DNA from 3 places in the Streptomyces sp. NPDC005402 genome. Region 1 is predicted to be linked to each of the others. Evidence: riboswitches for the same ligand, from Rfam matches in the RefSeq annotation. Region 1 holds a riboswitch; each other region holds the start of a gene.
The links. A riboswitch is a leader RNA that binds a small molecule or an ion and turns the genes downstream of it on or off. The one in region 1 is predicted to bind cyclic di-AMP.

Region 1 (9,511 bases):
GAACAGCGCGTACGGCAACATGATGGTCGTGACGGCGAAGGACGGCACGGAGACGTGGTACTGCCACCTCTCCAGCTACCGCGTCGCCTCCGGTACCACGGTCAAGGCCGGCGACCCGATCGCGTACTCCGGAAACTCCGGCAACTCGACCGGACCCCACCTGCACTTCGAGGTGCACCCGGCGGGCGGTTCGGCCATAGACCCGTTGCCGTGGCTGCGCAGCCACGGGCTGGACCCGACGTAACCCTGCGGGCCCAGCCCCCTTCCGGAGCTACAGCTTCTCCACCGGCGCGTACCGCAGCAGCAGCCGCTTCGGCTTCGCTTCCCCGAAGTCGATCGTCGCCTCGGCGTTCGCGCCCGTGCCCTTCACGCCGACCACCGTGCCGAGCCCGAACTGGTCGTGGGTGACACGGTCGCCGACGGCCAGGGCCACCACCGGCTTCTCCGAGGTCCTGCGCGTCGCGAAGCCGGACGCGCCCGACGCCGAGGAGCGGGAACGGGACGACGACAGCGACGCGGCGACCCCGGAGACCGGCCCCGCGGGAGCGCCAACGGCCCCCGTGCGCTTCCAGTCGACGTGCTGCGCCGGGATCTCCTCCAGGAACCGGGAGGGCGGGTTGTACGACGGCTGCCCCCACGCGCTGCGCAGGGAGGACCGGGTCAGATACAGCCGCTCACGCGCGCGCGTGATGCCGACGTACGCCAGGCGACGCTCCTCCTCCAGTTCCTTGGTCTGGCCGAGGGCGCGCATGTGCGGGAAGACGCCGTCCTCCATGCCGGTGAGGAAGACGACCGGGAACTCCAGGCCCTTGGCGGTGTGCAGGGTCATCAGGGTGATGACGCCGGAGCCGTCCTCGTCCTCGTCGGGGATCTGGTCGGAGTCGGCGACGAGTGCGACCCGCTCCAGGAATTGGGAGAGCGAACCGGGCTCCTCACCCTCGCCCGACTCCTGCTCGAACTCCAGGGCCACGGCGGCGAGTTCCTGGAGGTTCTCGATGCGGGTCTCGTCCTGCGGGTCGGTGGATGCCTGCAACTCGGCGAGGTAGCCGGTGCGTTCGAGGACCGCTTCCAGGACGGTCGCCGGGCCGGCGCCGGACTCGACGATCGTACGGAGCTCCTCCATCAGCACGTTGAACCGCTTCACGGCGTTGGTGGAGCGCGCGGCCATGCCGTACGCCTCGTCGACGCGCTTGAGGGCCTGCGGGAAGCTGATCTTCTCGCGCTGGGACAGCGCGTCGATCATCGCCTCGGCGCGGTCACCGATGCCGCGCTTGGGGACGTTCAGGATGCGCCGCAGGGGCACGGAGTCCTCGGGGTTGGCGAGGACGCGCAGGTAGGCCAGGACGTCCCGGACCTCCTTGCGCTCGTAGAAGCGGACCCCGCCGACGACCTTGTAGGGCAGGCCGACGCGGATGAAGACTTCTTCGAAGACACGGGACTGGGCGTTGGTGCGGTAGAAGACGGCGACATCGCCGGCCTTCGCGTCGCCCGCGTCCGTGAGGCGGTCTATCTCGTCGGCGACGAACTGCGCCTCGTCGTGCTCGGTGTCGGCGACATAGCCGGTGATGCGCGCGCCCGCGCCCGCGTTGGTCCACAGGTTCTTGGGGCGGCGGGACTCGTTGCGCTCGATGACGGCGTTGGCGGCGGTGAGGATCGTCTGGGTGGAGCGGTAGTTCTGCTCCAGGAGGATCGTCGTCGCGTCCGGGTAGTCCTCCTCGAACTGGAGGATGTTGCGGATGGTCGCGCCGCGGAAGGCGTAGATCGACTGGTCGGCGTCACCGACGACACACAGCTCGGCGGGCGGCAGGTCCTGCTCGCTCGGCGGTACGTCCACCTGGTGCTCGGAGGTCCCGACCAGCTCCCTGACCAGCGCGTACTGTGCGTGGTTGGTGTCCTGGTACTCGTCGACGAGGACGTGCCGGAAGCGGCGGCGGTAGTGCTCGGAGACATCGGGGAACGCCCGGAGCAGGTTGACCGTCGTCATGATCAGGTCGTCGAAGTCGAGGGCGTTCGCCTCGCGGAGGCGCGACTGGTACATGGCGTAGGCCTGGGCGAGGGTCTTCTCGAAGCCGTCGGTGGCCTGGGCCGCGAAGTCCTCCTCGTCGATCAGCTCGTTCTTCAGGTTGCTGATCTTGGCGCTGAAGGACTTCGGCGGGTACCGCTTGGGGTCGAGGTCCAGGTCGCGGCAGACCAGGGCCATGAGCCGCTTGGAGTCGGCGGCGTCGTAGATCGAGAAGGACGAGGTGAACCCGAGCTTCTTCGACTCCCGCCGCAGGATCCGCACGCACGCGCTGTGGAAGGTCATGACCCACATGGCGTTCGCGCGCGGGCCGACGAGCTGCTCGACGCGCTCCTTCATCTCGCCCGCGGCCTTGTTGGTGAAGGTGATCGCGAGGATCTGGCCCGGGTGGACGTTGCGCTCGCCGAGGAGGTGGGCGATGCGGTGGGTGAGCACCCGGGTCTTGCCGGAGCCGGCGCCGGCCACGATGAGCAGCGGGGAGCCGGAGTGCACGACGGCCGCGCGCTGGTTCTCGTTCAGCCCCTCCAGGAGCGCGGCCGGGTCCACCACGGGGCGCGGGGCGCCGTCGCGGTAGTAGGCGTCCCGGTCCGGGGGCACGTCGAACTTCCCACCGAACAGGTCGTCCGGAACCTGCTCCGGTACGTGCTCGTCCTCGGGCGGCGGCGGGGGTTCCTCCCCGTGCCCGCGAGGGGCCTGGAGGTCCGCCAGGAAGCTGTCGTCAAAGAGGCTGCTCATCGCTCTCCGAGTCTAGGGCTCCCCACTGACAGCCCGCCGCCGCCCCGAGAACATCCACCCGTACCGGAACCCGATGATCTTCCGGACCTGCCCTCCGGGCGCCCTCCCGTGCTCCTCTGCCGACGTCGACGCCCGCCGGGAGCGGCGCCCGCAGGATCGCGCACCTGCCGTGCGAGACCTTCGTCACCGCACGGGCGCACCCCCGGGCGGCCGTCGGAGCCGAGCGCCGGAACGTCCGGACGGGCCGGTTCTCGCCCGGGCCCGCAAGACCATGAACGGCCGCGCCGCGCCTTGCCGTGCGGCGGGACGACGACCAGGTTGTCCCCGACCAGGCCCCCGGCCGCATCCGCGACGACCGTACGGCCGCCGGGGAGGGCGAGGGCGCCCAAGTCGGCCCAAAAAGGCGATCGGACGGGGGCACTGCAACAGAAAGGCGAACAAACCATGGCAGATCACACCGAATTGGCCACGCGGAGCGCCCCCTGGGACGAAGGTCACGAAAATGTATCGGGCATATCGAACATCAACCTTCACAGGGGCCACACCAGTTGGCTACCGTTCCGGGCAGGCCGTACGACCCCCTCCGGCGAACCTCGCCGGGCCGCACGGCCCCCGCCGAGTCCGCAGCGCCGCCGCGCGCCCGGAGCCGGGGACCCACCGAACCCGGGGTGAATCGGCCCACTCCCGCGACGGGAGCGCCGTAGGGCAACCCTTCCCGCCCGAACCCGACAGCTAACCCGGTAGGCGGAGCATCGGAAGGAGTCGCCTCCCTTGGCGTCGCACCGCAAGTCGCGTCCCGTCGGTACGCGCGTGGCAGGTATACGGACCCCGGCCCTCGCTACGGCCGCCCTCACCTCCGTGGCCCTGCTGTCCCAGTCGGCGAACGCCGCGCCGGCCGATGACAAGCCGAGTCTCGAAGAGGTCGAGAAGAAGGTCGACGACCTCTACCGCCAGGCCGAGTCGGCGACCGACGGCTACAACGCGGCGAAGGAGAAGACGGCCAAGCAGCGCAAGCAGGTCGACACGCTCCTCGACGACGTCGCCCAGCGCACCCAGAAGCTCAACGAGGCGCGGGAGGAACTCGGTGCCTTCGCCGCGGCCCAGTACCGCACCGGCGCCGCCGCGCCCGACACAGCGACCTTCCTGCTCGCCGACACCCCGCAGGACTACTTCGACCAGACGCAGCTGATGGGCCGCTTGACGAGCCGTCAGAAGGGCGCGGTCGACGACTTCGTCTCCGAGCAGTCCGCGACGATGAAGAAGCGCCAGGAGGCCTCCCGGAGCCTTCAGACGCTCAGCGAGACGCAGAGCGACCTGAAGACCGCCAAGGCGACCGTCCAGAAGAAGCTCGCCGACGCGCGCGAGCTGTTGTCGGAGCTGACGGCCCAGGAGAAGGCGCGTCTCGCGGCGATCCAGAAGCGCGAGCAGCAGGAGGCGGCCCGCAAGGCGGCGGAGCTGGCGCGGCAGCAGGCGGCGGCGGAGAAGGCCGCGCAGGAGGCCACACAGCAGGCCACGGCCCCGCAGCAGAGCACGTCGCCGGCGACCGACTCCTCGTACGCCACCAGGGCCGCCAAGGCCCTCGCCTTCGCCCGCGCACAGGTCGGCAAGCCGTACGTCTGGGGCGCCACCGGCCCCGACTCCTACGACTGCTCGGGGCTCACCCAGGCCGCCTGGAAGGCCGCCGGCGTTGACCTGCCCCGCGTCACCTACGACCAGGTCAACGCCGGCACCACGGTCTCCCTGGCCGACGCCCAACCCGGTGACCTGGTGTTCTTCTACGACGACATCAGCCACGTCGGCCTCTACATCGGCAACGGCATGATGATCCACGCCCCGAAGCCGGGCGCGTACGTCCGCGAGGAGTCGATCTACTACGACGGCGAGTCGGGCATCCACAGCGTGGTCCGCCCGGCCTGAGTCCTCGACACCGTGAGGCGGGCTCGTCTTGAAGAGCCCGCACTCGCGTGCATTTCCCCCCGCGCGCGTGCGCGCCCCACTCGCACGGCACGGGGAGCTTCCTAGCATCGACACATGTCCGGTACCTCCCCCCACTCCCCCCTGCGCGTCTGGTGGACGCGGCGCCCGCCCGCGGCCGGGGCCGCGGTGCTGGCAACGGGCATCGTGTCGGTCGGGCTCCTTCTGACCGGTCACGAGACGCTGTCCCGGATCGCCCTGGTGATCGGCTGCGTGGCCTGGCTGGGGCTGGCCGCCGAATTCGCCGTACGACTGGTGCGGGATCGCGCGCGATGGGTCGCGGACGCGGGGACACCGGGCGCCCTGACGGCCGTGGCGGCGACCACCGTCCTCGGCGCCCGGTTCTCCGCACTCGGCCGGCAGACCCTCGCAGAGGCGCTGCTGGCCCTGTCCGCGCTGCTGTGGCCGGTGCTGCTCGTGCTCGCCGTACGGCACTGGAGGCGGCGGATGCCCGGCGGAGTGTTTCTGTGCTGCGTGGCCACCCAGGGCCTCGCGGTCCTCGGCGCCACGCTGGCCGCGGCCGAGTCGGCGGCATGGCCGGCGCACACGGCGCTCGTGCTGTTCTGGCTCGGCCTGGTCCTCTACGGCGTCGCGCTCTACCACTTCGACCTGCGCCAGGTGCTGGAGGGAGCGGGCGACCAGTGGATCGCGGGCGGCGCGCTCGCCATCTCTGCGCTCGCCGGCTCGAAGCTGATCACCGCGGACAGCGCGCGCCTGAACCTGTGGAACGACGACGACCACGGCGTCCTGCGCGCGGTGACCGTCGCTCTGCTGGTGCTCGGCCTGGCCTGGTACGCCGTCCTGCTGGTGGCCGAGTTCGTACGGCCGCGCCTGCGCTACGACGTGCGCCGCTGGGCCACCGTGTTCCCGATGGGCATGGCCGCGGTGGCGACCCTGTCGGTCTCCGCCGCCGTGGACGTCCCGTGGCTGCGGACGCCGGGTGAGGTGCTGCTGTGGATCTCCGTGGCGGCCTGGCTGGCCGTCGCGGCGGGGGCGGTCGGCTCCGCCCGTGCCGCCGTCAGGTCCACAGCACCGCGATGAAGATGTTGGCCGTGGTCAGCGCGCCGACCAGGCCGAACAGGCTCTTGTCCACCTTCTCGTCGTCCCGCTTCACATAGACGAGGCCGAGGATCACGATCAGCAGGGCCAGTTTCACGCCGATCTTGATGTTGTTGACGTGCTGGTCGTCGGCCTGGTTGAGGCCGACCAGGATCACCCCGGTGACCAGCATCGTCGCGGCGCCGTGCAGCATCGCGGGGACGAACCGGGCGGTGCCCCGGCCCATCGCCTTCATTTGGGTGAGGAAGCCGCCGAGGAGCGAGGCGATGCCGATGATGTGCAGGCCGACGAAGAGATGGATGAGTACGTCCATGAGGCCGGAGCCTATTCCGGGGCGTCAGGGCGACGCGCACCGGCCCCTTGAGCGGTCCGGAGCATGAGCGGTCTGGAGTGTGAGCGGTCTGGAGCAAAGGTTGCATATATGCGGCCCATAGCACTCCCCGCCCGTCGTGGATCCCGGAACTCCGACTTCGGTCAGCGCACCGCGCGAAGTCGACGGCGGCACCCCGGGATCACGGTCACCTTCGGTCACCCGGCGGTCCCCTGGCGGCACTTCCGCACAACGCGTTACCTCCCGGACACGGTCAGGTTTAGCGTCCTCCACCAGGTGACCGGCTCCCCACCGCCGCCCGGGCCAGGGGCGGCAGTCGGCCACCACCGCCGAGAAGGTCCGGCGGCGGCCCGCTCCCCCTGTGCAGGCCGTCGCCGGACGCGCACACCGCCCCGCGCGGTCGTACGGCCGCTCCCCCTGGCGTTCGTACGTCCGCGAGCCTCGGGGCGGCCGATCGTAGGAAGGGACGTGCAGTCCACTTGGCAGCACACCGCAAGCCCCGCAGCCGCTCGGCCGGCGGCCATACGGTCCGTACGGCAGCGACGATCGCCCTCGCGGGGGCCGCCGGCGCCACGGGCTTCAACGGGATCGGACACGCCGAGCCGCAGCTCACACCGGCGCAGGTCAAGGCGAAGGTGGACCAGCTGTACCAGGAGGCCGAGGCCGCCACCGAGAAGTACAACGGGGCGAAGGAGAAGGCGGAGGCGGCCGAGACCCGGCTGGGCACCCTGCGGGACGAGGCGGCCCGCAGGACGCAGCAGCTCAACGAGGCGCGGGACGCGCTGGGTACGATCGCCGCGGCGCAGTACCGCGGTGGCGGCCTCGACCCCGCGATGCAGCTCGCCTTCACCGACGACCCCGACCAGTACCTGGACAGCGCCGAGTTCGTGGAGCGGGCCGGTACGCGCCAGGCCGCCTCCGTGGCGAACGTACGCCGACAGCTGCGGGAGATCGAGCAGCTGCGCGGGGCCGCGCACATCGAGCTGGCCTCGCTGAAGTCGCGCCAGGCGGAGCTGAAGCGCCACAAGAAGACGATCACCGGCAAACTGGGCGCGGCCCGCCGACTGATGTCCCAGCTGCCGGCCGGGGAAGGGGCGGGGGACGGCGGGGATCGCGCCTCACGGGCCACCACGGGCACACGCGACGAACTGGCGGTCCCCGGCGCGGCCACCACCGGAGCCCCCAACTCCCGTGCTGCGGCAGCCGTTTCCTACGCCTACGCCAAGCTCGGCAGCCCCTACGTATGGGGCGCCACCGGCCCGGACGCCTTCGACTGCTCGGGCCTCATCCAGGCCGCCTACCGCTCCGCGGGCATCTCCCTGCCCCGCACGACCTACGCCCAGATCGACGCCGGCCGGCGCGTCTCCCGCTCCGAACTCCTCCCGGGCGACCTGGTGTTCTTCTACTCGGGCATCAGCCACGTCGGCCTCTACATCGGCAACGGCCAGATGATCCACGCCCCGAACCCGTCCGCACCGGTGCGGGTGGCGCCGATCGACCAGATGCCGTTCGCGGGCGCCACGCGCGTGGGGTGAGTGCGCGCGGCATGAGTGCGCGTGGTCGTGTGCGTCAGACCAGTCGGCGCGCCGTGGCCCACCGGGTCAGCTCGTGACGGTTCGACAGCTGCAGCTTCCGCAGCACCGCCGAGACATGGGACTCGACCGTCTTCACCGAGATGAACAGCTGCTTGGCGATCTCCTTGTACGCGTAACCGCGCGCGATGAGCCTCAGCACCTCGCGCTCGCGCTGCGTGAGACGGTCCATGTCCTCGTCGACCGGCGGGGCGTCGGTGGAGGCGAAGGCGTCCAGGACGAAACCGGCCAGGCGCGGCGAGAAGACGGCGTCGCCCTCCTGGACGCGGAAGACGGAGTCGACAAGGTCCGTGCCGGTGATCGTCTTCGTCACATAGCCGCGTGCTCCGCCCCGGATCACTCCGATCACGTCCTCTGCCGCGTCCGAGACGGACAGGGCGAGGAAGCGGACGGGCTGCTCGGCGTCGGCCATCAACGGGGCGCACCGGCGCAGCACCTCGACCCCGCCGCCGCCCGGGAGATGGACGTCGAGGAGGACGACCTCGGGACGGGTCGCGGTGATGACGGTGACGGCCTGGTCGACGTCGGCGGCCTCCCCGACCACCTCGACGCCGGTCTCCTCGGTCCGGCCGATCTCGGCCTGGACCCCCGTACGGAACATGCGGTGGTCGTCGACGAGGACCACGCGCACCCGGCGCCCGTCCGCGCCCCCGGTGACCTCCGCCGTGCCGTTCGCCTCGTCGCTCATGACGTCTTCTCCGCCCTCTCCATCTCCAGCTCGACCTCCGTGCCGCCGCCCGGCACCGCCCGCAGCCGGGCCGTGCCGCCATGGCGCTCCATGCGGCCGATGATCGATTCTCTGACACCCATCCGGTCGGCGGGTATCGAGTCGAGGTCGAAGCCGGGGCCGCGGTCCCGGACGGACACGAAGACCGTCCTGCCCTCGACTTCGGCGTAGACCTGTACGGCGCCGCCCTCGCCACCGTACTTGGCGGCGTTGACCATCGCCTCACGCGCGGCCTGCATCTGCGCACCGGTTCTCTCGTCGAGCGGGCAGTCGCCGACGACGACCACCTCTATGGGGACGCCGTGCTGGTCCTCGACCTCGGCGGCGTTGCGCCGCACGGCGTCGGCGAGGTCGGTGGGTTCGTCGGCCTCGTCCTTGCCGGTGCCCTCGGGTTTGTACAGCCAGGTGCGCAGGTCGCGCTCCTGGGCGCGGGCGAGGCGGCGCACCTCGTTCGCGTTCTCCGCGTTGCGCTGGATCAGGGTCAGGGTGTGCAGCACCGAGTCGTGGACGTGGGCCGCGACCTCCGCGCGCTCCTGGGCACGGATACGCATCAGGCGCTCCTCGGAGAGGTCCTGGGTCATGCGGACGAGATACGGCCCCGCGAGGAGCGTTATCCCGACGAGGACCGCGAGCGCCGCCTGGAGGACGGAGCCGAGGTGGGCGGCGGAACCCTGCAGGACGAAGATCCCGGAGACACCGGCGGTGACGAGCAGGACACCGCCCGCGGCCCGCAGCAGCGTCAGGGTGCGCCGTCGACGGCCCACCTCCATCCAGCGGGCCCGGCGGGCGTTGTCCGCCTGGCGCCAGACCAGGGCCACGCCCGCGCCGACCAGGACCGCCGGCCAGAGGTAGGTCTTGGCTCCATTGCCGACCTTGACATTGCCGACGAAGACCATGGCCACGACGACCATGAGCAGCAGGGCCACGATCTGGCCCTTGTCCGGGCGGCGGGTGACCAGTCTGCGGCGGCCGTCCGGGGAGGTCTCGGTGGCGACCAGGGACGGGGGCCTCTGCCCACCGACCCCGCCGATGCCGAGCGGCACGAAGAACCAGAACGCGGCATACAGCAAAGC
Region 2 (9,511 bases), on a different contig from region 1:
CAGAACCGGTCACGCGCGACCGACGAGGACTCAGGGCGTCCGCGCACCTCGGTCGTCGCGTCAGCCAGTTCCCCGGGTACGACGGCTCGCCGGTACCCCTCCAGAGCCTTGGCCCGAGCCTTCCGGATCGTCACTGAACGTGGCAGTCCGCCAAAGTGCCCGACCGCCTCGGCCACCCGGCCGCGACGCGTCGGCATCCCCTGCGCGTGAACGAGGCCGAGGCCCATCAACGCGTGCGCGCCCCTCCGGGTAGTCGGTGTCCTCACCCCCGGCACGGCAGGACGAATGTCCCGAGCCCGGTGTGGATCACACGCAATGCAGCTCTTGTTCGGCGCCACCCGCCCACCTCTCCCGCAGCGCGGACGGGGCGGGGCGCGGCGGGTGCTGCGGGCGTGGCACTGCCCCGGGATGGGCCCGCTCGGCCCCGGCTAGCGACAGGGACACCGGCGGCTCACTACGCAATCCGGCGCCCTTCGACGACGTCGTGGGCCTACGGCCGTCTCCTGGCCGTAGCCACGGCCCTGACCGAACGAGGCGCGACGGGACGGCCATCAATGAAGGACCCAACGGCCCGGACGGCCAAAGGCGTCACCGTGACCCCGCCCCGCCCAGCCCGCAAGCACCGGCAACTCCGGGCATCGCCTTCTCGATGGTCTTCAACAGCGGCGTCCGGGGCTGCGTGACTCCTGATCCCCGGACCTCGGCGACCCCGCGCCTGTCAGCGCCGAGGCTCAGACCGCACGGCACCGCACCGCGCAACGCGATGACACCCCCGACCAGCACCACGCCAACACGAGCACCAGCACCAGCACCAGCCTCACGTCACCGCTCAGCCACCGGCTCCCGCTCCTCCACAGCCATGGGCAACTCGGCCCAGCCCCCGGCCGGCGCCCGCGCCACCCCCCGCCACCAAGGGTCGACCACCGGCATCGCCCCCGGCTCGAACGGCTCCCCCGGCCGCGGCGTGGCCATCGCGACCCCGGCCTTGTGGGACAGCAGCATCGTCTGCTCCGCGGGCTCCACCCAGGGATGCGTCGCGAGGTTGAAGGTGCCCCAGTGGATCGGCAGCAGCATCCCGTGCGCCGCGTCACCGCCCTGCAGGTCCAAATGGGACTGCACGGCCTCTTCGGGCGTCATGTGGATGTCGGGCCAGAACTCCGAGTAGGCGCCAAGCTGGATCATCGTGGCGTCGAAGGGCCCGAAGGCCGCGCCGATGTCCTTGAACCCCTCGAAGTACCCGGTGTCACCGCTGTGGTAGATGCGGTGCTCACCGCTGGAGACGACCCAGGAGGCCCACAGCGTGTGCTGGGTGTTCCGCAGCCCCCGTCCGCAGAAGTGCCGGGCCGGCGTGGCCGTCAGCGTCAGCCCGGCGACCTGGGTCGACTCGTGCCAGTCCAGCTCACGCAGCCGGTCGGCGGAGACTCCCCAGTGCTCGAGGTGGGCCCCCACCCCCAGCGGCACGGCGAAGACGGTGTCCGTCCCGGCCAGTGCCTTGATCGTGGGCATGTCGAGGTGGTCGTAGTGATCGTGGGAGATGACGACCACGTCGACCGGCCCGAGCGCGGCGAGCGGCAGCGGCACGGGGTGCAGCCGCTTGGGCCCGGCGAAGGGGAACGGGGAACACCGCTCACCCCACACGGGGTCGAACAGCACCCGGCGCCCGTCGATCTCGGCGAGCACGCTGGAGTGCCCCATCCAGGTCAGCCGCAGTCCGGTGGCAGGGGGCTTGGAGAGGTCGGCGAGCGTGGTGGCATGCACCGGGATCCGGCCTTCCGGAGCCCGCAGCCGTCGGCCGTCGCTGTCGAAGAACGTCCTGGCGAACTTCGCCGATCCCTCGGGCCGGATCCGGGCGATTCCGCCCGGGTTCTGGAAGACACCGTTCGCGAAGTGGGGGGATCTGCGGATACGCGCCATGCGCTCGCCGCTCGGGTCCGCACCGAAGGCCGCGGGCTGCAACGCGCGGAGCCCGGAGCTCAAGGGACGGAAGCCGGTCACGGTACCTCCAGGTGGAGTGGCTGAGGCATCCATTATGGGCCGCCCCTCTGACAGTGCCGGGGTCTGCCCGGTCACACCGGTAAGGACGCCGTCGGAACGGATCACGTTGACAGGCCGCACCCGGATACCAATACTGACCCCCCGTTCAGTAGCCCCTCGCCCGTACCGGAGTCCGTGTGACCACCCCCTTGCTGTCGCTCACCTGGACCGACCACGTCACCGGCCGCCAGGGCTTCCTGGTCGTCGACCGGCTGGTACGGGGTGTGGCCAGCGGCGGCCTGCGGATGCGCCCGGGCTGCACGCTGGAGGAGGTCACCGGGCTCGCCCGCGGCATGACCATGAAGGAGGCCCTGCACTACGACCCCGAGGCGCGGTACATCCCGCTGGGCGGCGCCAAGGGCGGCATCGACTGCGACCCCCGGGACCCGGACGCGTACGGCCTGCTCGTGCGCTACCTGCGCGCCATGCGGCCTTACGTCGAGAGCTGCTGGACGACAGGCGAGGACCTCGGTCTCAGCCAGGACCTGGTGGACCGGGCGGCCTCGGAGGCCGGTCTGGTCTCCTCGATCCAGGCGGTCTATCCGCTGCTCGACGACGAGACCGCGGCCCGGCGGCGGCTCGCGGACGCGTTCACCGTGGCGGTGGACGGCATCGGGCTCGACGAACTGGCGGGGGGCTGCGGGGTGGCCGAGTCGGCGCTCGCGGCCCTGGACGCGGCCGGGGTGCCGTACGCGGGCACGCGCGTGGCCGTACAGGGACTCGGCACCATGGGCGGGGCCACGGCCCGCTTCCTCACGCGCGCGGGGCTCGCGGTCGTGGCCGTCGCCGACATCAAAGGCACGATTTTCAACCCGGCCGGGCTCGACGTCGAGGCGCTGCTGGCCGCCCGCGACGCCCACGGCACCGTGGACCGTTCGGTCCTGCGCCGCGCCGACCGCGAACTGCCCGGTGAGGCCTGGCTCTCGCTCGACGCGGAGGTACTCGTGCCCGCGGCGGTCTCGTACGCGATCGACACCGGCAACCAGGAGCGGATCAGGGCCCGTTGGATCGTCGAGGCGGCCAACATGCCCGTCCTGCCCGCCGCGGAGGCACTGCTGGCCGCGCGGGGGGTGACCGTACTGCCCGACGTGGTGGTCAACTCCGGGACGAACGCCTGGTGGTGGTGGACCCTCTTCGGCGACATCGGCGCGGACGCGGACGAGGCCTTCGCGCACATACGCCGTTCCATGCGCGCCCTGGTCGAGCAGTTGCTGGCGCGCGCGGAGGCGGACGGCACCTCGCCGCGCGCCGCCGCGCACGCGCTGGTCGCGGACCGGTTGCCGGTGATCGCGGAGCGGTTCGGCTGGTACCGCTGACCTCGATCCCGTCGGTCGGTGCCCTGGGGGGCGACGGATTAGGGTGATCCCGTGGCGAGAGTGCGGTTGACAGTGGCCGAGCGGCGCGAGGAGCTGCTGCGGGCCGCCATCGAGCAGATCGAGGCGCGGGGCGTTGCGGCCGTCAGGATCGCCGACGTGGCCTCGGCGCTCGGGGTGAGCAACGCCCTGGTGCTCTATCACTTCTCCACGAAGGAGAAGCTCGTCGCCGCCGCGTTCACCTACGCCGCCGAGGACGACCTGGCTCAGCTGCGCAAGCTCCTCGGCCGCCGCACCAGCGCGCTGCGCCGGCTCCGGTCGGCCGTCCGCTGGTACGCGCCGACGGGCCAGGCCAAGGGCTGGCGCCTGTGGATCGAGGGCTGGGCGGTGGCCCTGCGCGAACCGGCTCTCCAGGAGGTCACCCGCGACCTCGACAGACGCTGGAAGGCGGCACTCACGGAGGTGATCGCCGAGGGCGTGGCCGCGGGCGAGTTCCACTGCCCGGACCCGCAAGCCACGGCCCTGCGCCTCACCGCTCTCCTGGACGGCCTGGCCGTCCAACTGACGTCCTACGCGGGCGCGGTGCCCCGGTCCCGGGCCCAGGAGTGGGTGGACGAGGCCCTCACGCGGGAACTCGGACTGGACGGAACAGGGTCCGCATAGCGGGACACGCGAGCCGGAGCACCCAGGAGTGCGACCGGGCCATGGACGCCGGGCGCACCCCGCACCGCCCGGCCCCGGCACCGCGCACGGCTCAAGCCACCGGAGCGATCCGCGTCTTGATGTCGTCCAGCGAGAGCACACCCTTGGCCGTCACATGGTCGCCGGAGGACTCGCCCCGCAGCCGACGCCCGATCCACGGCACCAGATACTCACGAGCCCAGTGCACATCGTCCCGGCGCACGTCCAACGGGCCGCGAGGGGGAAGCGGCGGCCAGGGCTGGTCCGGATCCGCCGGCACCTCCAGCCCCAGCACCTGTCCCGCGCGGAGCGCCACGCGCGTGTGCCCCTCAGGGGAGAGGTGCAGCCGGTCGCTGTCCCAGGCCCGCCGGTCCTGGATGGTCTTCAGGGACCACAGATCGAGCACCGGGCACCCGTACCGGTCGGCGACGGCCCGCACATGTCCGTTGTAGGTGGCGATCTTGCCGCGCAGGTGCTTGAGCACGGGCACATTACGGGTGTCGAAGCCGGTCGTCACCATGACCGTGCCGCACGCCTTCGTGAGCCGGGCGATGGCCCGCTCGAAACGCTCGGCGACCTCGTCGGGATCGGTACCGGGCCGGATGATGTCATTGCCGCCGGCGCAGAACGACACCAGATCCGGTGCCAGTTCGACGGCCTGCGGAAGCTGGTCCTCGACGATCTGGTCGAGGAGTTTCCCGCGTACGGCGAGATTGCTGTACCTGAAGTCGCCCTCGGGCCGCCGGTCCGCGAGAAGTACCGCGAACCGGTCGGCCCAGCCGACGAACGCCCCGTCGGGGCCGGGGTCGCCGACGCCCTCGGTGAAGCTGTCCCCCACCGCCACGTACGACCCGATCACTGAGCTGCTGTCATTCTTCGAATCGTCTGCCACAACCGTGCATGATTCACCTTCGAATGTGACCTACGCGACCGTAGGAAGGACTTGACGGGCGGTGAGATAAGCCACTCCTAAAGTGTTGACCAAACTAGGAATAGGCCTCTCATCAGGAGTGTTCACGCTGCGACCGCCACACCCTGAAGTCGCTGATCCGGAAGTGGCTCCAGGTGGTCCGGAACGCGAAGTGCCCGCTCGTGTAGGGCTCCGGGTCGGTGTAGTCGAAGACGAGCCGCCCGTTGTCCCACCACTGGACCGTGGAGCCGTCGGAGACGATCCGCACCCGGTTCGGCTCGTTGGCGACGAGCAGCGGTTCGGTGTAGTCGTGGATCAGCGGCCGCACACCCGGTTCTCCGACGTATCGGCGCAGCCGTGTCGTGGTGTTGTAGTTGGCCCCGTAACCGGAGTAGTAGGTCTTCAAGTAGTCGTACTCGACGAGCGCTCCGCCCCGACGCGTGGCGAAGAGGTCGTCGGGGGACCGGACGTCGACCGCGTTCCAGAAGTTGTTCAGGTCGGACACCCGGTCGTTGACGCCGCCCGCGGACACGGGCGTCGCGGTGTACTCCAGGACGTACGGCCCTTGGAGCGGCTGCCTGAACCAGATCGTCGCGCCGGCGGGCACGTCGACCTCCAGGACCCCGTGCCGCGCGGTGACCGTTCCGCCCTGCTCCAGCTCGACCACCCAACGGCCGAGGCCATGGCGGAAGTCGTCGTGAGCGATGAGGCGGCGGTGGCGGGGTGAGGCGCTCGCGGTGGCCGCGGGGGCGAGGGCGGCCAGGGCGGCGCCGGCGGCGAGGACTCCGAAGGCTCTACGCGTGGTCGTCATGGCGGACGGTTCCTTCCGTGAAGGGGGTGAACTCCAAAAGCCCTTAGAAAGCGCTTGCGCAGCTACGGAGTTCACTCTGCCCCGCCCCTCGCTCACCTGTCGACGCTCCGAGCAGGCCCGCCACAAGAACGCAACGAAGTGATCATGACGGCGCGGACAGGCACAGTCGATCTCATGCCCTGCGCGGGGAAACACCGAAGGCCGGACCCGGGGATCGGGGTCCGGCCTTCGGTGGCACAGGAGGGCGTCGTCAGCCGACGGCGACGCCCTTGGAGCGGAGGTAGGCGACCGGGTCCACGTCGGAGCCGTAGTCCGGCGTGGTACGGATCTCGAAGTGCAGGTGCGGGCCGGTCACATTGCCCGTCGCGCCGGAGAGGCCGATCTGCTGACCCTCGCTCACGGTCTGGCCGGCCGAGACGGAGAGCTGGGACAGGTGGGCGTACTGCGCGTAGTAGCCGTCGTTCAGCTTGATGACGACCTGGTTGCCGTAGGCGCCGCCCCAGCCCGCGGAGACGACCGTGCCCGCGGCCACGGCCTTGAGCGAGGTGCCGGTAGGGACGACGAAGTCGACGCCGGTGTGGTAGCCGCTGGACCACATGCTGCCCGCGACGCGGTAGCCGGTGCCGATCGTGGCGCCGCTGACCGGGAGGGTGTAGCCGCTGGAGCTGCTGGTCGTGTCGGAGCTCTGGGTGGCGGCCGTCGAGTTCGAGGACGACTTCTTCGGCTCCGCCTTCTCGGTCTTCGCCGAGGACGAGGAGGAGGACCCGGTCTTCGCCGTGCTCGCCTTGGCCTTCTTGCCGATCGAGAGCTTCAGGCCCGGGTGGATCAATGACGGGTCGTCGCCGATGGCCGCACGATTGTCGGCGTAGAGCTTCTTCCAGCCACCGCTGACGTTCTGTTCGTCGGCGATCTTCGAGAGATAGTCGCCGACCCGCACCGAATAGGTGCGCACGGTCGAGGTTTTCGCGCCCTTCTTGGCAGCCGTCTTTTCGGCGGACTTCTCGGCTGCCTTCTGCGTGACCGGAAGCGACTGAACGGCCTTTTCCGACACGGACTGAGGGGTGGCGGCGTGAGCGCCGGTGGCCCCCATGAGCGGCAGCGCGAGCGCGGCTCCTCCGGTGCCGGCGACGGCGATCGAGCGGGCGAAGCGCTGGGTCTTCGGGCGGCGGTGCTTACCCTTCGCGGGCATGACGAATTCCTCTCCGGCGCCTGCGAGGTGAGCTGTCGGGTGCGGGCTGGAGATGCCCGGCCGCGCCGAGACGCGACTAAACCCCAAGCCGTTCCGGAGACCGGAACAGGCGGAAATACCTGTGGGTCCCCCGCTCCTGCCGTGCACGGGTGAGTGAGTGTGGGGAATCCGTTCGGCGGCAGGATTGGGCGTCCGACCGGATCGGTGGCGAACGTAAACGAGCAAGACGCAAAGGGACAAGCGAGAGGTTGCCTGTATATGCGTTTCTCTTGATCCCGTACGAGAATTACCCGTCACCCTGCGTGAATCGGACGCCCTTCATCCATCCAATTCCCCTTGACCGGCCTGCGAATTACGTGAACATGACGGGCGACACACCGTCACCGATATGACGCTCCTCACGTCACGAATTCACAGGCCCCCTCATCCCGGAAGGAGTGGGAAGGAATCTATCAATTCGGACAGAAGCCCTAGATGCGACGCAGTCGGATAACCGTCGCATCAAGGTCTCCCCGCAAACCGGTACGAAGTCCGTGATGCAGCAATACGGCACCTCGGTGAACTTCGCCCGTTTCGGGGCATTCATACGATGCCGTCGGGTCGAGTCCCCGCAGCCGCAGCGAGGGGACGGGCTCGCCGTACTTCTGCGCCTGAAGCCAGGCGAGGACGACGGTCTCGTCCCCGAGGACGTACTGCACCGCGCTCAGCCCGCCCTGTGGAGGCCGCAGCCGGTAGAGGTCGCCGCGCTGCACCAGGGGCCGGATCTTCTTGTAGAGATCCACCCACCGACCCGCCTCGGCGAGTTCGTCCTCGGTCCACTCCGAGAGGTCACCGCCGACTCCGAGCACCCCGGCCATCGCGCTCACGAACCGGAACCGCAGCGAGCTCACCCGGCCGTTGAGCTGGATGTTGGGACTGTCGGTGACCCAGGCGGCCATCACGCGCGCGGGGTGGATCTGGCTGAAGCCGTACTGAATGGCGAGCCGGTCGAGGGGGTCGGTGTTGTCCGAGGTCCACACCTGGTCGGTACGGCTGAGCACCCCGAGGTCGATCCGGCCACCACCCCCCGAGCAGGACTCGAAGGCCACGCCCGGGTGAGCCTCCCGCAACCGGTCCAGGAGGGCGTAGAAGCCGCGCACATGGTCGACCCACAGGCGCTGCGGGTACAGCTCGCCGGGCCAGCCCGCGTCGGTGAAGCAGCGGTTGAAGTCCCACTTCACATAGTCGATCGGGGCCGCGGAGAGCAGGGCGTCGAGCTGCTCCCACAGGTACTCCTGGACATCCTCGCGCGCGAGGTTCAGTACGAGTTGATTGCGGAACTCGGTCCGCTTTCGCCCCGTTTGGTACTGCACCCAGTCGGGGTGGGCTCGGTACAGCTCGCTGTCCGGGTTGATCATCTCCGGCTCGACCCAGATGCCGAACTGCATGCCGAGCGCGCGCACGTAGTCACCGAGCGGCTTGAGGCCGGAGGGGAAACGGTCGGGGTTGGGCGCCCAGTCGCCGAGCCCGGCCCGGTCGCTGGTGCGGGCACCGAACCAGCCGTCGTCGACCACGAACAGCTCGACGCCCATCGCCGCGGCCCGCCGGGCGAGGGTGCGCTGCTGCTCCTCGGAGATGTCGAAGTTCGTGGCCTCCCAGGAGTTGAACAGCACGGGCCGGTCCTGTTCCGCGTCCGGGATGACGTACGCCCGCTGGTAGGCGTGCCAGGCGCGGCTCGCGCCGCCGAAGCCGCCGTCGCTCCAGAGACCGGCGAAGAGGGGCGTCGTGAAGGACTCCCCGGCCGCCAGCCGGAGCAGACCCGAGTCGTCGTAGCCGGCGCCGCCGGTGATCTGCACGCGCGCGTCGGGCAGTTGCGCCACGGCGATCCGCCAGGACCCCGACCAGCCGAGGGCGACACCGTAGACCTCGCCCCGCTCCTCGGTGGCATCGGTGTCGAGCGCGACCCACGGCAGGTGCTGATGCCCGGTGTGGCCGCGGCGGCTGCCGATGACCTTCTCGCCGTAGGTGAGGGGGGTCTGGGTGAGCAGGGACTCGGCGGCCCAGCGGCCGTGCAGCTGGGACAGCCGCCAGCCGTCCTCGCGGTCGGGCAGCGTCCAGGTGGCGGAGTCGGCGCGCAGCAGCTCGACCGGGGCCGGCCCCTGGTTGTCCAGGGTCACCCAGCGCTCCAGGATGTCGTCGCGCATCCGGTAGTGCAGCGTGATGGCCAGCCCGCCGTCGCGGAACCGCAGCCGCAGCTCGTCGCCCTCGGTGTCGTACGCCTCGAAGCTCCACTCGGTGCCGCGCCGCTCGTCGGTGCGCACGGACAGGGCGGGCCGGGTGAAGCGGGGCCCGCCCTCGACGGGGTACTCCTCGCGTCCGTCGAGCGGGGACTCGAAGGGCCAGTACTCGGGCAGTGGACGCACGGCGAGGGCCTCGGCGTCGGCCAGGGCGATCCTCGGACCCCAGTGCAGGTGCAGCAGCTCGTCCTCGGCGGTGAGGTGCAGGGCATAGCTGCTGGCCGGCCCGGACAGAATCCACGTACGGCCGTTCTCGGCGATCTCCAGCATGGTGTCCCTCACAGAGTCGAACAGGTG
Region 3 (9,511 bases), on a different contig from region 1:
CATCTCCAGGCCGCCCTGGCCATGTTCGCGGCGATCACGGGAGACGCCGATGTCTGCCGTGAGCGCGCAGCCGCCGCACGCTCGTACGCCCTCGCCAGGGGCCTCGGCCTGCCCGCCGCCCTCGCCCAGTGGGCGCTCGCCTTCCTCGACCTCACCGACGGCCGCTTCGCCGGCGCGGCGGCCCGGTTGCGCGCCCTCGCCGGGTTCGGCCCCGGCCACGGCCACCGGGCCATCCGGCACCTGGCCACCCCGCACTACGTCGAGGCCGCCGTCCGCACCGACGACACCCGGATCGCCCGCGGCGCCCACGCCGACTACCACCGCTGGGCCACGGCCGTCCACAGCGCCGACGATCTCGCCCTGAGCGCCCGCTGCCGTGCCCTGCTGGCCCCCGGTGAGGAGGCGGTGGAGCACTATCGCACCGCCCTCGACCTCCACGCGCGCGGCACCCGCGACTTCGAACGGGCCCGCACCGAGCTGCTGTTCGGCAGCGCACTGCGCCGACTGCGCCGCCGCACGGAGGCACGCGACCGCCTGCACAGCGCCCTGGAGGCCTTCGACCACTTCGGATCTCCGCACTGCGCGGCCCGGGCCCGGGCCGAACTCCGCGCCCTGGGCGCCCCCGCCGCCCCGACGCACGCCGTCGACCCGGCCGCCCGCCTCACCGCCCAGCAGTTGCTGGTCGCCCGCATGGTCGCCGAGGGCGCCACCAACCGCGAGATCGCCGCCCGCCTGGCCCTCAGCCCGCGCACGATCGACCACCATCTGCGGGGCGTCTTCACCCGGTTGGGCATCCGCTCCCGCATCGACCTGGTCCGGCTCATCGCCGAGAGCGAGGTTCCCTAGAGGTCTCTCAGGGCGCCTCGCGCACCCCGAACAGCTCCGCGTCCCACGTCCCGTCCAACCGCGGAGCCAGCCAACCCGGCGCCGCCGCACGGAAGTCGACGGGGGTCAGCCGGCCGGCACCGGCGGGCAGGGCGCCGAGCAGCGGAGCCCCGGACACGTCCGGCAGATCCGCGAGGTTGCAACGCGAGGCGAGGTCAGGGGAGTCGGGCCAGCTGCCGATCACCACCCCCGCCAGGTCGAGCCCACGGCGGCGGAGTTCGCGGGCCGTCAACTCCGTGGTGTTGAGGGTGCCCAGGCCGGCCGTCGCCACGACCAGGACCGGCGCCCGCAGCAGCTCCGCCGCGTCGGCCAGCGTCCCGCCCTCGTCGTCGAAGCGGACGAGCAGCCCGCCCGCCCCCTCCACCAGCACCAGATCGTGCTCGGTGGCCAGTTTGGCGGCGGCCTCGGCGACCTCCCGCGGACGCACCGGCCTGAGAGCCGCCCGCCGGGCGGCCGTCGCCGGGGCCAACGGCTCGGGATAGCGGGCGAGTTCGGCCTTCGTCACACCACCCGCGAGCCGCGCCACCTCGTCGGCGTCCCCGGGCTCGTCCGGCCGTACGCCGGTCTGCGCGGCCTTCAGGACGGCGACCGTCCGTCCGGCGGCGAGCGCGGCGGCGGCGACGGCAGCCGTGGTGACGGTCTTGCCGACCTCCGTGCCCGTTCCCGTGATCACCAGTACCGGCATGTCATCCCTCCCGGGCGGCGGCACCCAGCGCGCGCGCGATCCGTGCCACGTCCTCGTCACCCGTGACGTACGGCGGCATCGTGTAGACGAGGTCGCGGAACGGCCGCAGCCACACGCCCTCGCGCACGGCGGCCTCCGTCGCGGCCTTCATGTCGACGTCGTGGTCCAGCTGCACGACCCCGATGGCGCCGAGAACCCGTACGTCCTTCACACCGGGCAGCGCACGGGCCGGCTCCAGCCCTTCCCGCAGCCCCGCCTCGATCCGTTTGACCTCCGCGAGCCAGTCCTGCCCCAGCAGCAGCCCGATCGACGCGCAGGCCACCGACGCGGCGAGCGGATTGCCCATGAACGTCGGGCCGTGGGCCAGCACCGGCACCTCGCCCCGCGAGATGCCGTCGGCCACGCGAGGCGTGCACAAGGTCGCCGCCATCGTCAGGTAACCGCCGGTCAGCGCCTTGCCCACACACATCACGTCCGGCGTGACCGCCGCGTGCTCCGCCGCGAACAGGGCGCCCGTGCGCCCGAATCCGGTCGCGATCTCGTCGAACACCAGCAGTACGTCGTGCGCGTCGCACGCCTCGCGCAGCACCCGCAGATACGCGGGGGAGTGGAACCGCATCCCACCCGCGCCCTGCACCACCGGCTCCACGATCACAGCGGCCAGCTCGTCCGCGTGCCGCTCGATCGCCGCGCGCAGCCGATCGGCGTACGACTCCTCGAACTCGGCCGGGGGAGCGTCCACGAACACCTGGCGGGGCAGGACCCCGGACCACAGCTCGTGCATCCCGCCCTCGGGGTCGCACACCGACATGGGCTGCCAGGTGTCACCGTGGTAGCCGCCGCGCCAGGTCAGCAGGCGCTGCTTGCCCGGACGGCCCAGCGAGCGCCAGTACTGCAGGCACATCTTGACCGCGACCTCGACCGACACCGACCCCGAGTCGGCGAGGAAGACATGCTCCAGGCCCTCGGGGGACATGTCGACAAGGAGCTTCGCGAGTCGGACGGCGGGCTCGTGGGTGAGCCCGCCGAACATCACATGGCTCATCCGCCCGAGCTGCTCGCGCGCCGCCTCGTTCAGCACCGGGTGGTTGTAGCCGTGGATCGCCGACCACCAGGACGACATGCCGTCGACCAGCTCCGGGCCCTCGGCGAGCCGCAACCGCACCCCGCTCGCCGACTCCACGACGAGCGGGTCGACCCGGCCGGGCATCGGACCGTACGGATGCCACACGTGCCGCCGGTCGAGCGCCAGCAGCTCCGGCACGGGCAGGAGGGGCAGATCAGGCATTGGGCGCGAGGTCCGTTCCGGCACCTCGACGGCGTACGGCGACCAGGTCCGTGCGCGGCTCGCTCACCGTCGGCGCGGCCGGGGCGGCCGTACCGCAGACCCCGCCGCCCTCGTGGGAGCCGCAGTCCGCGCTCTCATGGCAGCCGCCGGTCACCCGGTGCTCCGGCAGCGTCACCTCGCCCGCGCCCTCCACCTCGAACCCTGCGTCCGCGATCATCTCCAGGTCGGCCTTGCCGGCCTGGCCCTCGGTGGTGAGGTAGTCGCCGAGGAAGATCGAGTTGGCCAGGTTGAGGGCGAGGGGCTGCATCGTGCGCAGATGGACCTCGCGGCCGCCCGCGATGCGGACCTCGACGTCCGGACAGACGAAGCGGACCATCGCCAGGATGCGCAGACAGCGCTGCGGGGTGAGGTTCCACTCCTTGGCCAATGGGGTGCCCTCGACAGGGATCAGGAAGTTGACCGGAACCGAGTCGGGGTCCAGCTCGCGCAGCGCGTACACGACGTCGACCAGGTCCTCGTCGCTCTCGCCCATGCCCGCGATCAGGCCCGAGCAGGCGGACAGACCGGCCGCGTGCGCCTTGTTCACGGTGTCGACCCGGTCGGCGTAGGTGTGCGTGGTGGTGATGTCGCCGTAGGTCGACTCGGACGTGTTGAGGTTGTGGTTGTAGGCGTCCGCGCCCGCCTCGCGCAGTCGCTCGGCCTGGCCGTCGGAGAGCAGACCGAGACAGGCGCACACCTCGACGCCCTCGTTCTGCTCCTTGATCGCCTTGATGGTGCCCGCGACCCGGTCCACGTCACGGTCGGTCGGACCGCGCCCGCTGGCCACCAGGCAGACCCGCTTGGCGCCCCCCGCGAGCCCGGCCGCCGCGGCCTGGGAGGCCTGGTCGGGCTTGAGCCAGGTGTACTTCAGGATGCCGGTGTCGGCGCCGAGCCGCTGCGAGCAGTAGGAGCAGTCCTCGGGGCACAGCCCGGACTTCAGGTTGACGAGATAGTTGAGTTTCACCCGACGCCCGAACCAGTGCCGGCGCACCTTTCCGGCCGCGGCCACCACGTCGAGCAGGTCGTCGTCGGAGGTGGCCAGCACGGCCAGCGCCTCCTCGCGGGTCGGCAGCTCGCGCCGAAGCCCCTTGTCCACCAGCGTGTTCAGCAGGTCCATGAGAGCCGATCCTGTCTTACGGACCCGCCCCGGGCCAAGGTAGGGATCGCACAACACACCCGCAGCGACGTGTGGGTATTGCCACACCGTGGGTAGCGTTTGCTGCGACTAGGGTCTGTCCGTTGTCTACAAAAGCCCCGGAGGACCCATGGCGTTCGGCTGGATCGACGAGCAGGCGGCGGCGCGCCGGCGGGCCGGACTCGTACGGACCCTGCGGCCGCGTCCGGCCGACTCGCCGCTGCTGGACCTCGCGAGCAACGACTACCTGGGCCTGGCCCGCCATCCCGAGGTCGTGGCAGGCGCCGCGACGGCCGCGCGGACCTGGGGCGGCGGTGCGACCGGGTCCCGGCTCGTCACCGGCACCACCGAGCTGCACGGCGAACTCGAGCGCGAGCTGGCCGACTTCTGCGGCTTCGAGGCGGCGCTGGTCTTCTCCTCCGGATACGCGGCGAACCTGGCCGCCGTCACCGCGCTCGCCCCGCACGGCTCACTGATCGTCTCCGACGCGGGCAACCACGCCTCCCTCATCGACGGCTGCCGGCTGGCTCGCGGTACGACCCAGGTCGTCGCGCACGCCGACCCGGACGCGGTCCGCAAGGCACTGGGCACGCACGAGGGGCCCGCCCTCGCCGTGTCCGACACGGTCTTCTCGGTCGACGGCGACGCGGCACCGCTGGCCGGCCTCGCCGAGGCATGCCGGGAGCACGGCGCGGGCCTGGTCGTCGACGACGCCCACGGCCTGGGGGTGCTCGGCGCCGGCGGCCGCGGAGCCCCGCACGCGGCGGGACTCGCGGGCGCCGACGACGTGGTCGTCACGGTCACGCTGTCCAAGTCGCTCGGCAGCCAGGGCGGCGCCGTCCTCGGCCCCGCACGGGTGATCGAGCACCTGGTCAACGCGGCACGGACATTCATCTTCGACACCGGTCTGGCCCCCGCGTCGGCGGGAGCCGCCCTCGCGGCCCTGCGACTGCTCGGCCGTGAGCCCGAGCGGGCCGCACGCGCGCGCGAGGTGGCGACCGGACTGCACGCACGTCTGACCGCCGCGGGTCTGGAAGCGGTACGTCCGGACGCCGCGGTGGTCTCGGTGCGCGCACCCTCCCCGGAGGAGGCCCTGCAGTGGGCGGCCGACTGCCGTGCCGCCGGGCTCTTCGTGGGCTGTTTCCGGCCCCCTTCCGTGCCCGACGGCATCTCACGGCTCAGGCTGACCGCCCGCGCGGACCTCTCCGAGGAGCAGATCGAACGCGCTGTACGTGTGATCGGCGGAACACGACCATGAGTCGGCGTGACACGGCCGTGCACCGAACGGACTGAAACGGTCAGAACGCCCGGACGAAGCCCGCCCAGCTCTCGGGGGAGAAGAGCAGCGCGGGTCCGTCCGGATTCTTGGAGTCGCGTACGGCGAGCAGCCCGGCGCACGGCCCGGCCGACGGCCTCGCCGTCTCCACACAGTTGTTCGCCCCAGTGCTGTAGCTGCTGCGCAGCCAGCGCACTTCGGGCAGTCGGGTACTGGAGGTTACGTTCCGAGGCAGTGCAGACATGGTGCCTCCTTACGTGCCGTCACCCATCCCCGCGAGGTAATCCAACGAGTCCTCGGGCGAAAGGGCGTGGATCCGAAGGGTGTTGAAGGCCTCGGTGTAGGCCTGGAGGTCTTCTTTCCGTTCGAGATAGAGGCTACTCGTCAAGTGGTCGAGAACAACCACATCCAGATCAGAAGTGCGCGAAAATGAGAAGATAACGAAAGGCCCGGTGATACCCACATGTGCCCCGGCAGCGAACGGCAGTACCTGCAGCCGCACTTGGGGCAGCCGCGCCGCCTCCAGGAGTCTCTTGCGCTGACGGGCCATCACCTCGGGGCCGCCGACCTCCCGCCGCAGCACCGCCTCGTCCAGGACGGCGCTCAACTCGAGTGGCGGCTGTGCGCGCAGGATGTCCTGACGGGCCAGCCGGACCTCCACCAGGGCGTCGAGACGTTCGTCGTCGAGACCCTCCACCGCGGCCCTGGTCACCGCACGGGCGTACTCGGGCGTCTGGAGCAGGCCGGGCACGACCGAGGTCTCCAGCGTGCGCATCGTGCTCGCCTGGGCCTCCAGACTGATGAAGTCCCGGTATGTCGGCGGCAGGACGCCCCGGTACGCGTGCCACCAGTGGTGCCGGCCGCCGTTCTCGTCGGAACCCGCCAATACCAGCAACAGCTCCCGCAGATTCGCGTCCCCCACGCGGTAGGCGTCGAGCAGTAACCGCACATCGGCCGGTTTCACCCCGCTGGCACCGGTCTCGATGCGGCTCACCTTCGACTGGTGCCAGCCCACGAGCCGGGCCGCCTCGCCGCTGGTGAGCCCCGCACTCGCGCGCAACGCACGCAGTTCGGCGCCCAGTTTCCGCCGGCGCACCGCGGGACCGTGCTGCATGGCGCTACTCCTTACTCCTTACGAGCCGCCCAAATACGGTCTCGCGTCGCAGAGTTCACCGCTTCGAGCGACAGATATATGCACATCTTGGTGGATCGGCACCCGTCACAGCCTCGGTGGTGGCACTCTGGCGATGAACCACCAGTCCGGGACCGTACTCGAACCATCCGCACCGTGTCGGACTCCGGTCCTGTGGGAAAGGGACGACGTCGCCATGGCAGACCACCTGGAAGCATCCGTCACTCTGCCGAGCGAACCCGCCTCGGTCTCCGCGGCCCGCACCTATGTCCTGAGCACACTGGCGGAGTGGGGGCTGCCGCCCACCACGGACGCCGCCGAGACCGTCCGGCTCATCGTCTCCGAACTCGCCACCAACGCCGTACAGCACACCTTCGGGCAGTCACCCACCTTCACGGTGGACCTCGAGCTGGACCGTGACGAACAACTGCGCATCGGCGTCACCGACAGCCACCCCCGCTTCCCCAAGCGTCTGCCCGCCGCGGTCCAGCAGGACAACGGACGGGGGATGGTGATCATCCGCTGGCTCGCCGCCGAGTACGGCGGCAGGCTGAAAGTCAGGCCCACCCGGGAAGGCGGCAAGACCGTCTCCATCGAACTCCCGTGGAAGGTACCGGCGGAGCCGGTCACGGCCGCCGGACAGCAGGAGCCGTAACCCGCCCCACGGGGGACGCGAGGCCGTCGAACCGACGTCAGAGGGAAGCCGAGGCGGCGGTGCGGCCGTTGCGGCAGGGATTCGTCACGAACGCGTGCCCATCCCAAGGCCCCCATCTCAGCCTGCTGGGGGCGGTGGCAGCGTCGGCCGCGGGCGGCTCGGGCCGTAGCCGGGGTCACCGGAGGCGTGTTGACGGTTCTCGGGGTGATGCTCCTGGCCGAGCCGTTGCTCGCGGCCTGATCACCTCGCGCCTCGCCGACGGAGGGGTGGAGTGCGACTGCGCCGCCTTGCGGTCCTCGGCGAGTCCCGCCCGCCGGACCAGTCGGGGGAGCAGGCCCCACAGGCCCAGACACACCAGCAGGGTCGCCGCGCCCGCGGCCACTCCGCCGGCCCGGCCTGTGGTCACGTCCACGACGAGCAGTACGGAGCCGGTGAACGCGAGCACCAGAACCCCCATGCCGACCGTGGCGAGCCGGGAGGAGACCTGCGCGATGCGGGCCTTGGCGCCGCGTTGGAAGAGCGAGTGGTGCAGGGCCGCCGGTGCGGTGAACAGGGCCGCCGCGACGACCGCCAGCAGCAGCGTGGTGACGTACGTGCTGCGCTGGAAGGTGTCGAGGGACGGGAAGCGCTGGGTGAAGGCCAGGGCCAGCAGAAAGGCGAAGAGGATCTGCACCCCGGTCTGGGTGACGCGCAGTTCCTGGAGCAGCTCGCCGAAGTTGCGGTCGGCGCGCTCCAGCGGGGTCTCGTAGCGGGCGGTGCAGGGGCGGTGGTCGGCCATGCGGGCGCGGATAACCAGCTGAGCGCGTGTCACGCGCCCCCGGGAGCCCGAGGGGGCGGCGGGAGGTCAGGTCGCCGCCGCCCCCTCGGGGGCGTCACTTGACCCGGCCGTACCAGACGCTCTTCGTCCAGATCTTCTGCAGCCTCACCACGTCCCCGGTCTTCGGGGCGTGCCAGATCTTTCCCTTCCCGGCGTAGATGCCGACGTGGTAGACGTTCGAACCCGAGTGGAAGAACACCAGGTCGCCGGCCTTGCGGCTGCCCGAGCCGATGTGGCGGGTCTTGTTGTACTGCTGGGCCGCCGTGCGCGGGAGCTTCTTGCCCGCCTTCTTGAACGAGTACAGCGTGAGCCCCGAGCAGTCGAAGCGGCGGGGTCCTGTGGCGCCGTACTTGTACGGCGAGCCCTTCTTGGAGGCCGCTACCTTGAGCGCCTTCGTCGCCGGCGTCGCGGCGGCGGCGTCGGCTGCGACGCCCGGCACCACGACGGAGCCGCCCACGGCGGCGATGGCGAAGGCCGAGGCCGTACCGGCCCGGACCATCAGCGACGGGACACGATTGAGCGCAGTCATGCGCAACCCTTCGTCAGCCGCCTGTGAAGGATGACCTGTCGGATTCGGGCTGGCGAAGTTGCCCGGCCGCTGACGCGGCTTCACCCCAAGGGATGCTCGGCCCGGCCATGGCGTGACCGTTCCGGCGACCCGTCGTGCTTGGGTCCTCCACTCCTGCCGATCCACTCCTGTCGACCGGTCATCCGGGCGGCGGCAGGACTCGGCGTCCGCCCGGATCGCCCCGCCGTTGTGGCGGGGGCTTGTCGTCAGTCAGGGATCTTGGCGCACGGATGTCCCAAAAACCCAATGGAACCGGGGATTTGTGTTGTTACTCACCACTCACCCGTTCGGGTGGACACATGAGCGTTCGAAGAGGCGTCGAGGGGTCCGCTGCCCCCTCGACCAGCACAGGAACTCCTCATCCCCCACCTGAAACACGCGCATTGCGCAACCCGGACGGGCGCGAAAAAGGACTCGCGCCTCCTGCAAACGGCGGTACGTCTTTTGGTCCGTTTCAACCGAGCTCCGGACGCCCCGTCAGACCCGTGGAACGTCCGGAGTCACAGCCGGCGCGTCAATGCGTCAATTGCCGGGTTCGGGCGGCACGGTGACCCTGGCCGTACGCCGCTCTCCGTCCAGGACCCGCAGGGCCCGCGCCAGCGTCGCGGCGTGCAGTTCGCGCTCACCCCGGCCGTGCATCAGCACGAGCGCGTCCCGCAGCTCGGCCGCCCTGCTCACCAGCGCCTGCGCCGCGCGCAGTCCGCCGTAGGTGTCCTCGCGCCGGGCCGGGTTGATCCGGCCCAGCAGGTCGACCACGTCGAGATAACGGTCGATCAGCTCGCCCTCGGCGCGTGTGAGCGCGGGCAGCGGTGGAAGGTCCGGCACCATCGAGGGCTCACCTCGCGCCCGGAGCGGAGTGCGAGGACTTGCGGCTCGGGACGATCGCGTCCACCAGGCCGTAGTCCAGGGCGCCCTGCGCGTCCAGGATCCTGTCCCGCTCGATGTCCGCGCTCACCTGCTCGGAGCTGCGCCCGGTGTGCCGGACCAGCATCTGCTCCAGGCGGCCCCGCACCCGGATCAACTCCTCGGCC

Region 2: another riboswitch for cyclic di-AMP. It lies ahead of ABZT02_RS18510 (LysM peptidoglycan-binding domain-containing M23 family metallopeptidase); the one in region 1 lies ahead of ABZT02_RS06610 (NlpC/P60 family protein).
Region 3: another riboswitch for cyclic di-AMP. It lies ahead of ABZT02_RS38620 (NlpC/P60 family protein); the one in region 1 lies ahead of ABZT02_RS06610 (NlpC/P60 family protein).

What each region holds. Positions count from the first base shown of each region.
Region 1 is NZ_JBEXFB010000003.1:165,245-174,755, forward strand. Features, by position in the region: gene ABZT02_RS06600 (M23 family metallopeptidase) at 1-244, shown strand, start outside; gene pcrA (DNA helicase PcrA) at 272-2,755, opposite strand; cyclic di-AMP (ydaO/yuaA leader) riboswitch at 3,373-3,519, shown strand; gene ABZT02_RS06610 (NlpC/P60 family protein) at 3,527-4,672, shown strand; gene ABZT02_RS06615 (tellurite resistance/C4-dicarboxylate transporter family protein) at 4,787-5,770, shown strand; gene ABZT02_RS06620 (hypothetical protein) at 5,748-6,101, opposite strand; gene ABZT02_RS06625 (NlpC/P60 family protein) at 6,599-7,654, shown strand; gene ABZT02_RS06630 (response regulator transcription factor) at 7,689-8,399, opposite strand; gene ABZT02_RS06635 (PspC domain-containing protein) at 8,396-9,511, opposite strand, start outside.
Region 2 is NZ_JBEXFB010000008.1:302,062-311,572, forward strand. Features, by position in the region: gene ABZT02_RS18485 (MBL fold metallo-hydrolase) at 823-1,995, opposite strand; gene ABZT02_RS18490 (Glu/Leu/Phe/Val dehydrogenase dimerization domain-containing protein) at 2,172-3,350, shown strand; gene ABZT02_RS18495 (TetR/AcrR family transcriptional regulator) at 3,402-4,010, shown strand; gene ABZT02_RS18500 (SGNH/GDSL hydrolase family protein) at 4,102-4,887, opposite strand; gene ABZT02_RS18505 (DUF6250 domain-containing protein) at 5,033-5,749, opposite strand; gene ABZT02_RS18510 (LysM peptidoglycan-binding domain-containing M23 family metallopeptidase) at 6,000-6,938, opposite strand; cyclic di-AMP (ydaO/yuaA leader) riboswitch at 6,943-7,100, opposite strand; gene ABZT02_RS18515 (alpha-galactosidase) at 7,409-9,484, opposite strand.
Region 3 is NZ_JBEXFB010000029.1:19,947-29,457, forward strand. Features, by position in the region: gene ABZT02_RS38575 (LuxR C-terminal-related transcriptional regulator) at 1-846, shown strand, start outside; gene bioD (dethiobiotin synthase) at 854-1,570, opposite strand; gene ABZT02_RS38585 (adenosylmethionine--8-amino-7-oxononanoate transaminase) at 1,572-2,858, opposite strand; gene bioB (biotin synthase BioB) at 2,851-4,014, opposite strand; gene ABZT02_RS38595 (8-amino-7-oxononanoate synthase) at 4,163-5,290, shown strand; gene ABZT02_RS38600 (DUF397 domain-containing protein) at 5,331-5,552, opposite strand; gene ABZT02_RS38605 (helix-turn-helix transcriptional regulator) at 5,562-6,422, opposite strand; gene ABZT02_RS38610 (ATP-binding protein) at 6,637-7,095, shown strand; gene ABZT02_RS38615 (DUF6328 family protein) at 7,271-7,873, opposite strand; gene ABZT02_RS38620 (NlpC/P60 family protein) at 7,968-8,441, opposite strand; cyclic di-AMP (ydaO/yuaA leader) riboswitch at 8,445-8,656, opposite strand; gene ABZT02_RS38625 (hypothetical protein) at 9,003-9,308, opposite strand; gene ABZT02_RS38630 (ATP-dependent Clp protease proteolytic subunit) at 9,316-9,511, opposite strand, start outside.